DNA from 2 places in the Limnohabitans sp. 2KL-27 genome. Region 1 is predicted to be linked to the other one. Evidence: predicted binding sites of a transcription regulator. Region 1 holds the regulator's gene; the other holds the start of a gene.
What was found. The regulator NrdR, encoded in region 1, represses ribonucleotide reductase genes. The targets are predictions, from matches to a motif close to CACNANATNTNGTG.
Positions count from the first base shown of each region.

Region 2: the regulator NrdR is predicted to act here: its motif matches at 2,712-2,725, upstream of LHAB_RS06965 (ribonucleoside-diphosphate reductase subunit alpha).

Region 1 covers NZ_CXOP01000002.1:2,027,133-2,032,761, forward strand. Annotated here, with positions in the region: gene LHAB_RS12535 (transglycosylase SLT domain-containing protein) at 324-1,091, shown strand; ZMP/ZTP riboswitch at 1,131-1,304, shown strand; gene glyA (serine hydroxymethyltransferase) at 1,359-2,603, shown strand; gene nrdR (transcriptional regulator NrdR) at 2,616-3,065, shown strand; gene LHAB_RS12550 (GspH/FimT family pseudopilin) at 3,099-3,674, opposite strand; gene LHAB_RS12555 (type IV pilin protein) at 3,741-4,211, shown strand; gene LHAB_RS12560 (hypothetical protein) at 4,216-4,854, shown strand; gene LHAB_RS12565 (hypothetical protein) at 4,851-5,629, shown strand, end outside.
Region 2 covers NZ_CXOP01000002.1:867,243-872,871, reverse strand. Annotated here, with positions in the region: gene ffh (signal recognition particle protein) at 1-672, opposite strand, end outside; gene LHAB_RS06985 (cytochrome C assembly family protein) at 751-1,554, shown strand; gene LHAB_RS06980 (PP0621 family protein) at 1,551-1,787, shown strand; gene ampD (1,6-anhydro-N-acetylmuramyl-L-alanine amidase AmpD) at 1,789-2,388, shown strand; gene LHAB_RS06970 (hypothetical protein) at 2,436-2,633, opposite strand; gene LHAB_RS06965 (ribonucleoside-diphosphate reductase subunit alpha) at 2,814-5,629, shown strand, end outside.

The DNA.
Region 1 (5,629 bases):
CAACACAGGCGACAAGGTCGTATTTTCGCCGGTATTTGGGCCGAGCCGATCCCTTTTGAGGAATACGGGCCAATCTCTTGTGAATTCGATCGCGCTCGGAATTCCATATATCAATATCGAATAACTTACTATTTTGATAGTATTGACTCGTTATTAAATGTTCCTAGAATTCGCCCATCCCAAGATCAGGGATAACCCGACACCTCTGCCACTTTGAACGGGTGCCTTTGCGTCAGACCGATGCGCTGCAAGCCCCGCTCCCCACCCCAACCACCCGCGCTGGCTGATGTCCAACACCATCGCGAGCCAAGAAAGGAAGTGCCATGACGGCGCCACTGAGCATGTCACGCCTGAGCCTGTGCCTAGAGACTTGGGCCTCCGATGTCCGTGCAGGTTTTGTGGAAGTCACCCGCCACGGCCTGGCCCTGTTCGGCTTGGTGGTGGTGATCGTGAGCCTGGGCTTTTTGGCTCGCCCCAGCCTGCAAACAGCCGCCAGCGACATGCTTTTGGGTTGGCTCGAAATCCGCCAGAGCGTCGCCTTGGAGCCACCTGTCGTGGGACACGCGGCCAACCGCTCAACCACACAAAGTTTGGACAATTTGACGCCAGACCAGGCGGCTGTGACCCTTTGGCTCAGCCGCAAATACCGCGTCTCCACCGAGCCCATGGGGGCCATGGTGGCCGAGGCCTGGCGCTTGGGCGAGCGCAGCCAACTGCCCCCCAGCCTGATCCTGGCCATCGTGGCGATTGAGTCCCGATTCAACCCGTTTGCCTCGGGCAGCCAAGGCACCGTGGGCCTGATGCAACTGGAAATCAAGGCCCATGCGGAAGTGCTGGGCCAGTTTGGCGGCCCCTTGTCGGCTTTCGATCCCCTGACCAATGTGCGCGTGGGGGTTCGGCATTTGCAAAGCCTGCTGCAGCAAAGCAGCACACTGGAAGAAGCTTTGGCGCTCTATGGCACGTCTTCAGGCCAAGCCCTGGAGAGCCAGTACGTGGACCGTGTCCGGGCAGAGCAAAGATTGCTGGAACAAGTCACTCAAGCACAAGGTAGCGCCGCTGTGCTCACCCAGAACGGACTGGCACGGCTTTGAGTGATCTGGGACCGAAAGGCCGCAGCGCTCGGCTACACTAGCAAGGTGCGCGACTGGCGATAGGAGCCCCTTCTTTTCCAAGACAAGGTGGGATCACTCTGACGTGGAGCGCGGTGGCCGCCTGGCCACCCCAGAACCACTGGGAAGCGCACAGCCCGGAGCTGGCCTTAGAGGCCCGCCACGGGTTTTCAGCCGTTCGCCTGGGCAGCCCTTGTTGGGAACTTTTCACAAGTTGCCCGGCGAGGTTCCATCATCTGAAGGACTGCCGTGTACCACCGCCAAATTCTGATTGAACAAACCGATCCCGAGCTGTTTGCCGCCATCCAGGCCGAGAACGCCCGCCAAGAACACCACATCGAGCTGATCGCGAGCGAAAATTACGCCTCGCCCGCCGTCATGGCCGCCCAAGGCAGCCAGCTGACCAACAAATACGCCGAAGGCTATCCGGGCAAGCGCTACTACGGTGGTTGCGAGCACGTGGACGTGGCCGAGCAACTGGCCATTGACCGCATCAAGCAAATCTTTGGCGCAGAAGCAGCCAACGTGCAGCCGCACTGCGGCGCGTCCGCCAACGAAGCCGTGTTCCTGGCTTTCCTGAAACCCGGAGACACCATCATGGGCATGAGCCTGGCCGAAGGCGGCCACCTGACCCACGGCATGCCCCTGAACATGTCGGGCAAGTGGTTCAACGTGGTCTCCTACGGCTTGGACAAGAACGAAGCCATCGACTACGACGCGATGGAAGCCAAAGCCCGCGAAACCAAACCCAAGTTGATCATCGCCGGCGCATCGGCCTATTCGCTGCACATCGACTTTGCCCGCTTTGCCAAAGTGGCCAAAGAAGTCGGTGCCATCTTTTTGGTGGACATGGCCCACTACGCGGGTCTGATTGCTGCTGGCGTCTACCCCAACCCCGTGCCCCACGCGGATGTGGTGACCTCGACCACCCACAAGAGCCTGCGCGGCCCCCGTGGCGGCATCATCTTGATGAAGGCCGAGCACGAAAAAGCCATCAACAGCGCCATCTTCCCCGGCCTGCAAGGCGGCCCGCTGATGCATGTGATTGCGGCCAAGGCCGTGGCTTTCAAAGAAGCGCTGCAGCCCGAATTCAAGGCCTACCAAGCCCAAGTGATCAAGAATGCTCAAATCATCGCCGAGACCTTGACCGCTCGCGGCCTGCGCATCGTGAGTGGCGGCACCCAGAGCCACGTCATGTTGGTGGACCTGCGTGCCAAGGGCATCACCGGCAAGGTGGCCGAAGCCGCGTTGGGCAATGCCCACATGACCATCAACAAGAACGCGATCCCGAACGACCCTGAAAAGCCATTCGTCACCAGCGGCGTGCGCATCGGCACCCCGGCAATGACGACACGGGGCTTTAAGGACGAAGAAGCCCGCGCCACGGCGCACCTGATTGCGGATGTGCTGGACAACCCGCTGGACGAAGCCAACCTGGCCACTGTGCGCGCCAAGGTGCATGCGCTGACCAGTCGCTTCCCGGTCTACGGCTGATCGGCGCGCGCGATGAAATGCCCGTTTTGCGGCCACCTCGAAACCCAGGTGGTCGAGACACGTCTGGCCGAGGACGGGGATTTCATCCGGCGACGCCGCCAATGTGGGGCCTGTGAAAAGCGCTTCACCACTTACGAAAAGCCTGAAGTCAATTTCCCGGCCATCGTCAAAAAGGATGGCCGGCGCATCGATTACCAGCGCGACAAACTGCGCGGCAGCCTGAATCTGGCCTTGCGCAAACGGCCCGTCAGCACCGAACAGGTGGACAGCGCCATCGAGCGCATCGAAGAAAAACTTTTGAACCTGGGCATCCGCGAGGTGGCTTCTCACCGCATCGGCGAATTGGTCATGCGCGAGCTCAAAAAGCTCGACAAAGTGGCGTATGTGCGCTTTGCCAGCGTGTACCGCAACTTTGAAGACATCGACGAATTCAAGACCTTGGTGGACGAGGTCCAAAGCTGAGGGTGCTCGGGGCGATGGGCCCGAGCCTGGACTTCAAGGGCATTCCTGCGGTGTGTAGCTGGCCATCCTAGGCTTGCCCAAAGCGTTGCTGACCACCTGCCAGCCGACCGAAGATGAAGCCCGGCAAAAGCGCCAGGTCCCGGCCATGAACGCACCATTGGCGGTCGCACTGCGCCCCTCTGGCCCATAGGAAAAGTAAGTTTTCAAAGTGCTGGTCGCGGTCAGTCTCAGGCCCGGCGGCAAGGCGGCGTGCGTCTCGATCAGCGCCTCACCGGCATCTTGCAGGCCGTTGTCGTTTCCATCTACAAACACCAGCCAGCCTTGTTGCCATTGGCCGTTGGCGTCACAGCCACCCCCACTGGCCTGAGCGCACAAGCTGATGCGCTGCTGGCGGCGCAAGGCCTCCGAGCGCGCGAGCACCAGGCTGTTCAGCAATCCCTCGGCTTGGGCTTGCAGTTGGTGCCTGGCCCGCAAATCCGACATGGCGGGCGCGCCCATGCCCACCAAAATGCCCAGCAAAACCAACACCACCAAGGCCTCGATCAAGGTAAAGCCTTGGGCGTGGGCGCTTGGCTGTGCCTTGACGGGGTTTGAAGAGGGATGACGCATGGTGGGTTGCACTGTACAAGATGAATACATAAGGCCACAATAAAAACAAACAACAGGAGAGCATTCATGCCCGTGGCCCTCAGGGGTATGGCCCCGCCCCAACGCCACCCCCTCCCAAACAGCCGAGGTTGGACTTTGGCCGAACTGCTGGCCGTGGTGGCCTTGATGGGGCTGCTCGGGGCCCTGGCCCTGCCCACTTACCAACAGCAGCAGCGCCAGGCCCGCCGCAGCGATGGGCAAGCGGCGCTGCTGCAACTGCAAATGGACCAAGCCCGCTGGCGCAGCCAGCACGACAGCCACGCCGACAACCTGAGTGACCTCGGCTGGGCCAGCGATCGCTCACCCTTGGGGCACTACCAGATCACCTTGACCGAAGCCAGCGCCGAAGGCTATGCGGCCCAAGCCATCCCCTTGAACAGCCAGGCCTCAGACCGGGACTGCACGCCTTTGCGCCTGAGCTGGCAAGGCAGCGCCACCGCGCTGTTGGGCGCTGGCGAACACCTGGACAGCGATCCCCACCGCTGCTGGCGGCGGTGACCACATGGCAGACGAGCACATGACAGGCGCGCATGAACGGGGGGAAACCTTGATGGGCCTGCTGGTGGGCTTGTCGGTCGGGTGGGTCGTGCTGGCGGCTGGCAGCGCCTTGCTCTCCACCCACCTGCGTGGCCACCGCATGGCCTTGCACGACAGCCATCTGCACCACGACCTGCGCTCGGCCATGGACTGGATGGCCCGGGAGCTGCGCAAAGCCCATTACAGCGCCGGCGCCTGGGCAAGCCGTTCACCTGCGGCCTGCAAAGACGCGTTTTGCGATGGCCCGGAAGACTTCAGCATCAAGGGCAAGCAGATCGAGTTCAGCCACGACCGCAACCACAACGGCGAGCAAGACAAGAACGAATGCATGGGGTTTCGGCTGAGTGGCAAGGCGCTGCAAACCAAAAGGTCCTGCAGCGCCAGCGGTGATTGGCTGGCCATCACCGACAACGCCAACCTGCAGATCACCGATTTGCGCTGGCAACTGCGCTGTGAGCAGCGCCAAGGCTGGCTGCACCGCAGCGTTGAAATGGCCTTGACGGCGCAATGGCCCAACGACCCCTCGCGGCAGGTCAGCCTGACGCACACCGTGCATTTGCGCAACGACTTGCCGGCCAGCCAACAGGCGCTGTTTTGCCCATGACACGCCATCGCGCCTTCAAACAAAGCGGCGCCATCACTTTGCTGGTGGCCATCGCTTTGGTGATCCTGGCCAGCTTGACCAGCTTTTACAGCATACGCAGCGTGTTGGTGGACCAATTGGCCAGCCAGAACCACGCCCGCGCCAAGCAAGCGCAGTTGGCGGCTGAAGCGGCTTTGGCCCATGCACAGGCCATGCTGCTGACCACGCCCATCCAGGATCTGTTGAATCACCCAACCCCCTGCCCCAAAGGCTTGATCGGCCTGCAGTGGCAATGCAGTGCATTGGGGCTGATGCCACACCCGGCCCTGCCGCAAGCGCAGCTGAGCGCCATCGCCGCGCGCGACCTGCTCACGTCGCCGCATGTGCTCACACTGCACGCCAGCGCCAACATGGCCGGACAGCACAGCCAGGCCTTGGTGCGAGAGAGCCTGTTCGCGCCCACCGTGGCCCCAGCGCCCACCCTGGCAGCGCCCGCGGCGCTCGTGCTCAATGGCTGCGTCAGCGAAAGCGCAGCCGCCAAGCTGCGGGTCTGTCCGCTAAACAGCCAAGGCCCTGCCTGCGCCAACAGCGTCAAAGGCCCTGCGGTGCTCAGTCATTGGGCAGCGGACACCGACGGCAATGGCAGCCTCTCCAGCGCCGAAAAAAATGCCTGCCTGGCCCTGAGCGCCGCCAGCTTGCCCGGTGGAGGCAGCCAAAACGGACCTGACACCGCCAGTCCCCGCAGCCCCTGCACACGCGCCGCTTGGCGCAGTGTGTTGGGTGACATCACCGACGC
Region 2 (5,629 bases), 1.2 Mb from region 1:
CATGGCGTCGACCACGAACAGGGTTTCAACCGGCTTGAGTTCAGCGTGCAGCGACTTGATTTCGGCCATCAAGGCTTCGTCAATGGCCAAGCGACCGGCGGTGTCGACCAGCAGCACGTCAAAGAAGTGCTTGCGGGCGTAGTCGATGGCGGCGCGGGCGATGTCGATCGGCTTTTGGTCGGGTGAGCTGGGAAACCACTCGGCCCCAGCTTGTGCGGTCACGGTTTTGAGCTGCTCAATGGCGGCGGGTCGGTAGACGTCACCCGAGACCGTCAGCACTTTTTTCTTGCGCTTTTCAATCAGGTGCTTGGCCAGCTTGGCGGTGGTGGTGGTTTTACCGGCACCTTGCAAACCGGCCATCAGGATCACGGCGGGCGGCTGCGCGGCCAGGTTGATGTCCGACACGCCCTCGCCCATGGTGGCGGCCAATTCGCGGTTGACCACCCCCACCAGGGCTTGGCCAGGCTTCAAAGAACCCATGACCTCCTGGCCCAAGGCTTTTTCCTTCACGCGGGCAATGAAATCGCGCACCACCGGCAGGGCCACGTCGGCTTCGAGCAAGGCCATGCGCACCTCGCGCAGCATGTCGGCCACGTTGGATTCGGTGATGCGGGCCTGTCCGCTGAGGGTCTTGACGAGGCGTGAGAGTTTGTCGGTCAGGGCGGAGGCCATGGGGAAAATCCAGAATTTTCCGGTCCAGCTTGTTGGCACCGCCCCAGCGGCAGCGCCTGAAAGGCTAAACTCGGTGTCATGATTTTAGCGAGTCCCCCATTTTGGATGCTGCCCGCCACCGTGCTGGCGGCGTTGGCCTATGGCCTGCCAGCCTTGGCGGGAGAGCGGCTGACACACACGCAAGCACGTCGCCTGTTGTGGCTCGCTTGGGCCGCGCATGCCCTAGCGCTCTTGAGCTTGCTGGTCGGCCCTGTCCACTTCGGCTTTGCACCAGCGATTTCGGTGACCGCTTGGCTGGTGGTGAGCGCTTATATATTAGAGAGTCAGTTTTTCCCCAAATTCAAAGCCCGCTGGGCCATGGGCAGTTTGGGGGCCATCGCCGTCGTTCTGGCCTGGTTTTTCCCGGGCACCCCCCTGTCAGCGCAAGCTTCGGCTTGGTTGCCCTTGCATTGGGCTTTGGGTTTGTCTGCTTACGGCATGTTTGGTGCAGCCGTGGCGCACGCCTGGATGATGACCCGCGCTGAACGGGATATTCGGCAAGCCCATGACGCGAGCAGTGGCGTGCCACTCTTGACGCTGGAGCGCCTGACCTTCCGTTTCGTGCTGGCCGGTTTTGTTTTGCTGACCGCCACCTTGGTGGCGGGCATTTTGTTTGGTGATGCGCTTTATGGACAGGGACAAGGCCGCTGGCGGTGGGACCACAAAACCATTTTTGCCATGCTGTCCTGGTTGACATTTGCCGTCTTGCTTTTGGGCCGCAGCCAATGGGGCTGGCGAGGTCGCCGGGCCGTGCGGGTGCTCTACATCGGCGCGAGTTTGTTGCTCCTGTCTTATGCAGGTTCCCGATTTGTCATGGAAGTCTTGCTGGGGCGCATGGGATGAAATATCTGTTTTTGCTGTTGGTGGTTTTGTTGGTCATCTGGGCGATCAAGCGCGGCAAAGTGGCAAAACAGGACAAGCCGCCATCCACCCCAAAGGCTCCGACGCCCTCGGAAATGGTCACCTGTGCCCATTGCGGGATTCATCTGCCGCAAGAAGAAGCGGTGTCAGGCCAAAAAGGGCTTTACTGCAGCACCGAGCATCGGACTGCAGCGCAAGACCGCAACCCCATCTGAAATGATGGCATTCATGCGGGTGCCTGATTCAGACCACACCTCGCCTGCCACTTGGCAAGAAGGCTGGCATGCACATGCTCAACGGCTGAGGTCGCCCAATTTCGGGCCACGGCCAGCAAGGGCCTGCATTGACCTGATCGTGATCCACTCGATCAGTCTGCCTCCCGGACAATATGGCGGAGACAGCGTGCAGCGCCTGTTCACCAACCAACTCGATTGGGATGCCCATCCCTATTTCCAGAGCATCCGAGGGCTGGAAGTCTCATCGCACTTTTACATCCGCCGTGATGGCTCGCTTTGGCAATTTGTCAGCTGCGACGACCGGGCATGGCATGCCGGACAGTCCCAATACAGGGGCCGGCCCCACTGCAACGACGACTCGATCGGTATTGAACTTGAAGGTCTGGAAGGCGACACCTTCGAAGACGCGCAATACCAACAACTGGCCCAACTGTGCGGGGATATCCGCCGCCACTATCCCATCGCCCATCTGGCTGGGCACGAACACATTGCGCCGGGCAGAAAAATGGATCCGGGCCCGGGCTTCCAATGGCTGCGTTTGCAGCAACTGTTGGATTTTCCGCCTCAGGTGTTTCCCTGATCCGTCCTCGCCGCCCAAGGCAAAAAATATATTTTCATGGCCCCAACTCAAGCATCCAGGAGACGGGTGGTTTGGACTTGGGAGACAACTGCGATCACGCGCATCGCGTCAATCAAGGCTTTCAAAACAAAAATTGCTTGGCAAGCCGCATCAGGCCTGAATCGGCCACATGCAAACCAGTCAAAACCGGCCTTCCCGGGCTTTTTTTCAGCAAGTGAAAGATCGCAGCCCCAACGCTGGCGCATGGATTTTTTGGCCCACTTCCCAGTTGACTGATAAAACAGGCCGGTACACTACCTGTAGTGGCTTGTGTAGATGGCAGACACCAGATATAGTGTCTCTTACAAATTTTCACAATTAAACAAGACGCCAGTTCAAGTGTCTTGTCTCACAGCCCAAGATCACCAAAATTCAAAGAAATAACCATGCAATCAGCCCTGAACATCGCCTCCCCATCACCTGCCCTGATTCGCCAGCCTGAAGCTGGACAAAGCAGCCTCCCCAGCTTGCAGGCACTTGCCAATTACCAGATCATTCGCCGCAATGGCGCCGTGGTGCCCTTTGAACCGAACAAGATCGCCGTTGCCCTGATGAAAGCGTTTTTGGCGGTACACGGCACCCAAGGCGCAGCGTCTGCCAGCGTGCGGGAAGTGGTCGAAGAATTGACCCAAAACGTGGTTCGCGCTTTGGTCCGTTCACGTCCCGGGGGCGGCACCTTCCACATCGAAGACGTCCAAGACCAAGTCGAGCTGGGCCTGATGCGCAGCAGCAACCACGAAGTTGCACGCGCCTATGTGCTTTACCGTGAGCGTCGCACCCAAGAGCGTGCGCAACAACAGCAAGTGGCGCCCACACCTGCCGAGCCACGTCTGCACGTGATCGATGGCGGTCAACGCGTCGCACTGGACCTGGATTACCTCAAAACGCTGATGATCAATGCCTGCGCAGGCTTGGGCAAGGATGTGAGCCCCGAGCCCATCGTGGCTGAAACCATGCGCAACCTGTATGACGGCGTGCCCATGGAAGAGGTCTACAAAGCATCCATCCTCGCATCACGCACCCTGATCGAGAAAGACCCGGACTACACCTACGTCACTGCCCGTCTGCTGATGCACACCATCGCCAAAGAAATCCTGGGCAAGGAAGTGACGCAAGACCAGATGGCCGAGGAGTACATCAACTACTTCCCGCAATTCATCAAAAAGGGCGTGGACAACGACCTGCTGGATGAGAAACTGCTCCAGTTCGACCTCAAGCAACTGGCCGCAGCGCTCAAGCCCGAGCGCGATCTGCAGTTTGATTACCTGGGCCTGCAAACTCTGTATGACCGCTACTTCCTGCACGTGCGCAAGACCCGCATCGAGATGCCTCAGGCCTTCTTCATGCGCGTGGCCATGGGCTTGTCGCTCAACGAAATCAACCGCGAAGCCCGTGCCATCGAGTTTTACGAGATCCTGTCCTCGTTCGACTTCATGTCTTCCACACCCACGCTGTTCAACAGCGGCACTTTGCGTTCGCAACTCTCCAGCTGCTACCTGACCACCGTGCCCGACGATCTGGACGGCATTTACGAGTCGATCAAAGAAAACGCTCTGCTGTCCAAGTTTGCGGGCGGCCTGGGCAACGACTGGACACGCGTACGTGCCATGGGCTCGCACATCAAGGGCACCAACGGCGAATCGCAAGGCGTGGTGCCTTTCCTGAAAGTGGTCAACGACACAGCCGTAGCAGTCAATCAGGGCGGCAAGCGCAAGGGTGCCGTCTGCACCTATTTGGAAACCTGGCACCTGGACATCGAAGAATTCCTGGAACTGCGCAAGAACACTGGCGATGACCGCCGCCGCACCCATGACATGAACACGGCCAACTGGATTCCCGATCTGTTCATGCGCCGCGTGATGGAAAAGGGCAGCTGGACCCTGTTCTCGCCATCGGACGTGCCCGATTTGCACGATCTGTTTGGCTTGGCCTTTGAAAAAGCCTACGTGGCTTACGAACAAAAAGCCGCACGCGGCGAAATCAAGCCCAGCAAGACCTTGCCCGCCACCGACCTGTGGCGCAAGATGCTGTCGATGCTGTTTGAAACCGGCCACCCCTGGATCACTTTCAAGGACCCTTGCAACGTGCGCTCGCCGCAGCAGCACGTCGGCGTGGTTCACTCGTCCAACCTGTGCACCGAGATCACGCTCAACACCAGCGACACCGAAACCGCGGTCTGCAACCTCGGCTCGGTCAACTTGTCGCGCCACCTCAAAGACAGCGCCGACGGGAAAGTCATTGACCACGACAAATTGAAAAAGACCATCACGATCGCCATGCGCATGCTGGACAACGTGATCGACATCAATTACTACGCCGTCAAGAAAGCCCGTGACTCCAACATGCGCCACCGTCCTGTTGGTCTGGGCTTGATGGGCTTTCAGGATTCGCTGTACGAAATGCGCGTCCCCTACGCTTCCCAAGCGGCGGTGGAATTTGCCGACCAGTCCATGGAAGCGATTTGCTATTACGCCTATTGGGCTTCGACCGAACTGGCCAAAGAGCGTGGTCAATACGCCACCTACAAAGGCTCGCTGTGGGATCAGGGCATCTTGCCTCTGGACACGCTGAACCTGCTGGAGCGCGAACGCGGCGGCTATGTCGAAGTCGACCGTTCATCCACGCTCGATTGGGATACGCTGCGCCAAAAAATTGCTGCTGACGGCATGCGCAACTCCAACTGTGTCGCCATTGCCCCCACCGCCACGATTTCCAACATCATTGGCGTCGATGCCTCGATCGAGCCTTGCTTTGGCAATCTCTCGGTCAAGTCCAACCTCTCTGGTGAGTTCACCGTGATCAACGGCTACTTGGTGCGTGACTTGAAGCGCTTGGGCCTGTGGGACGACGTCATGGTCATGGACCTGAAGCACTTCGACGGCTCGCTGCGCCCCATCGACCGCGTGCCACAAGAAATCAAAGCGCTCTACGCCACCGCGTTTGAGGTTGAAACCACGTGGCTGGTGGAAGCTGCAGCGCGTCGTCAAAAATGGATTGACCAAGCCCAGTCGCTCAACATTTACATGGCTGGTGCGTCGGGCAAAAAGCTCGATGACACTTACAAGCTCGCTTGGTTGCGTGGCCTGAAAACCACTTACTACTTGCGCACATCCAGCGCTACGCAAGTTGAGAAATCCACGGTGAATTCCGGCTCACACAACGCGGTGTCTTCCTCGGGTTCTCCCGCCAGTGGCACAAGTGC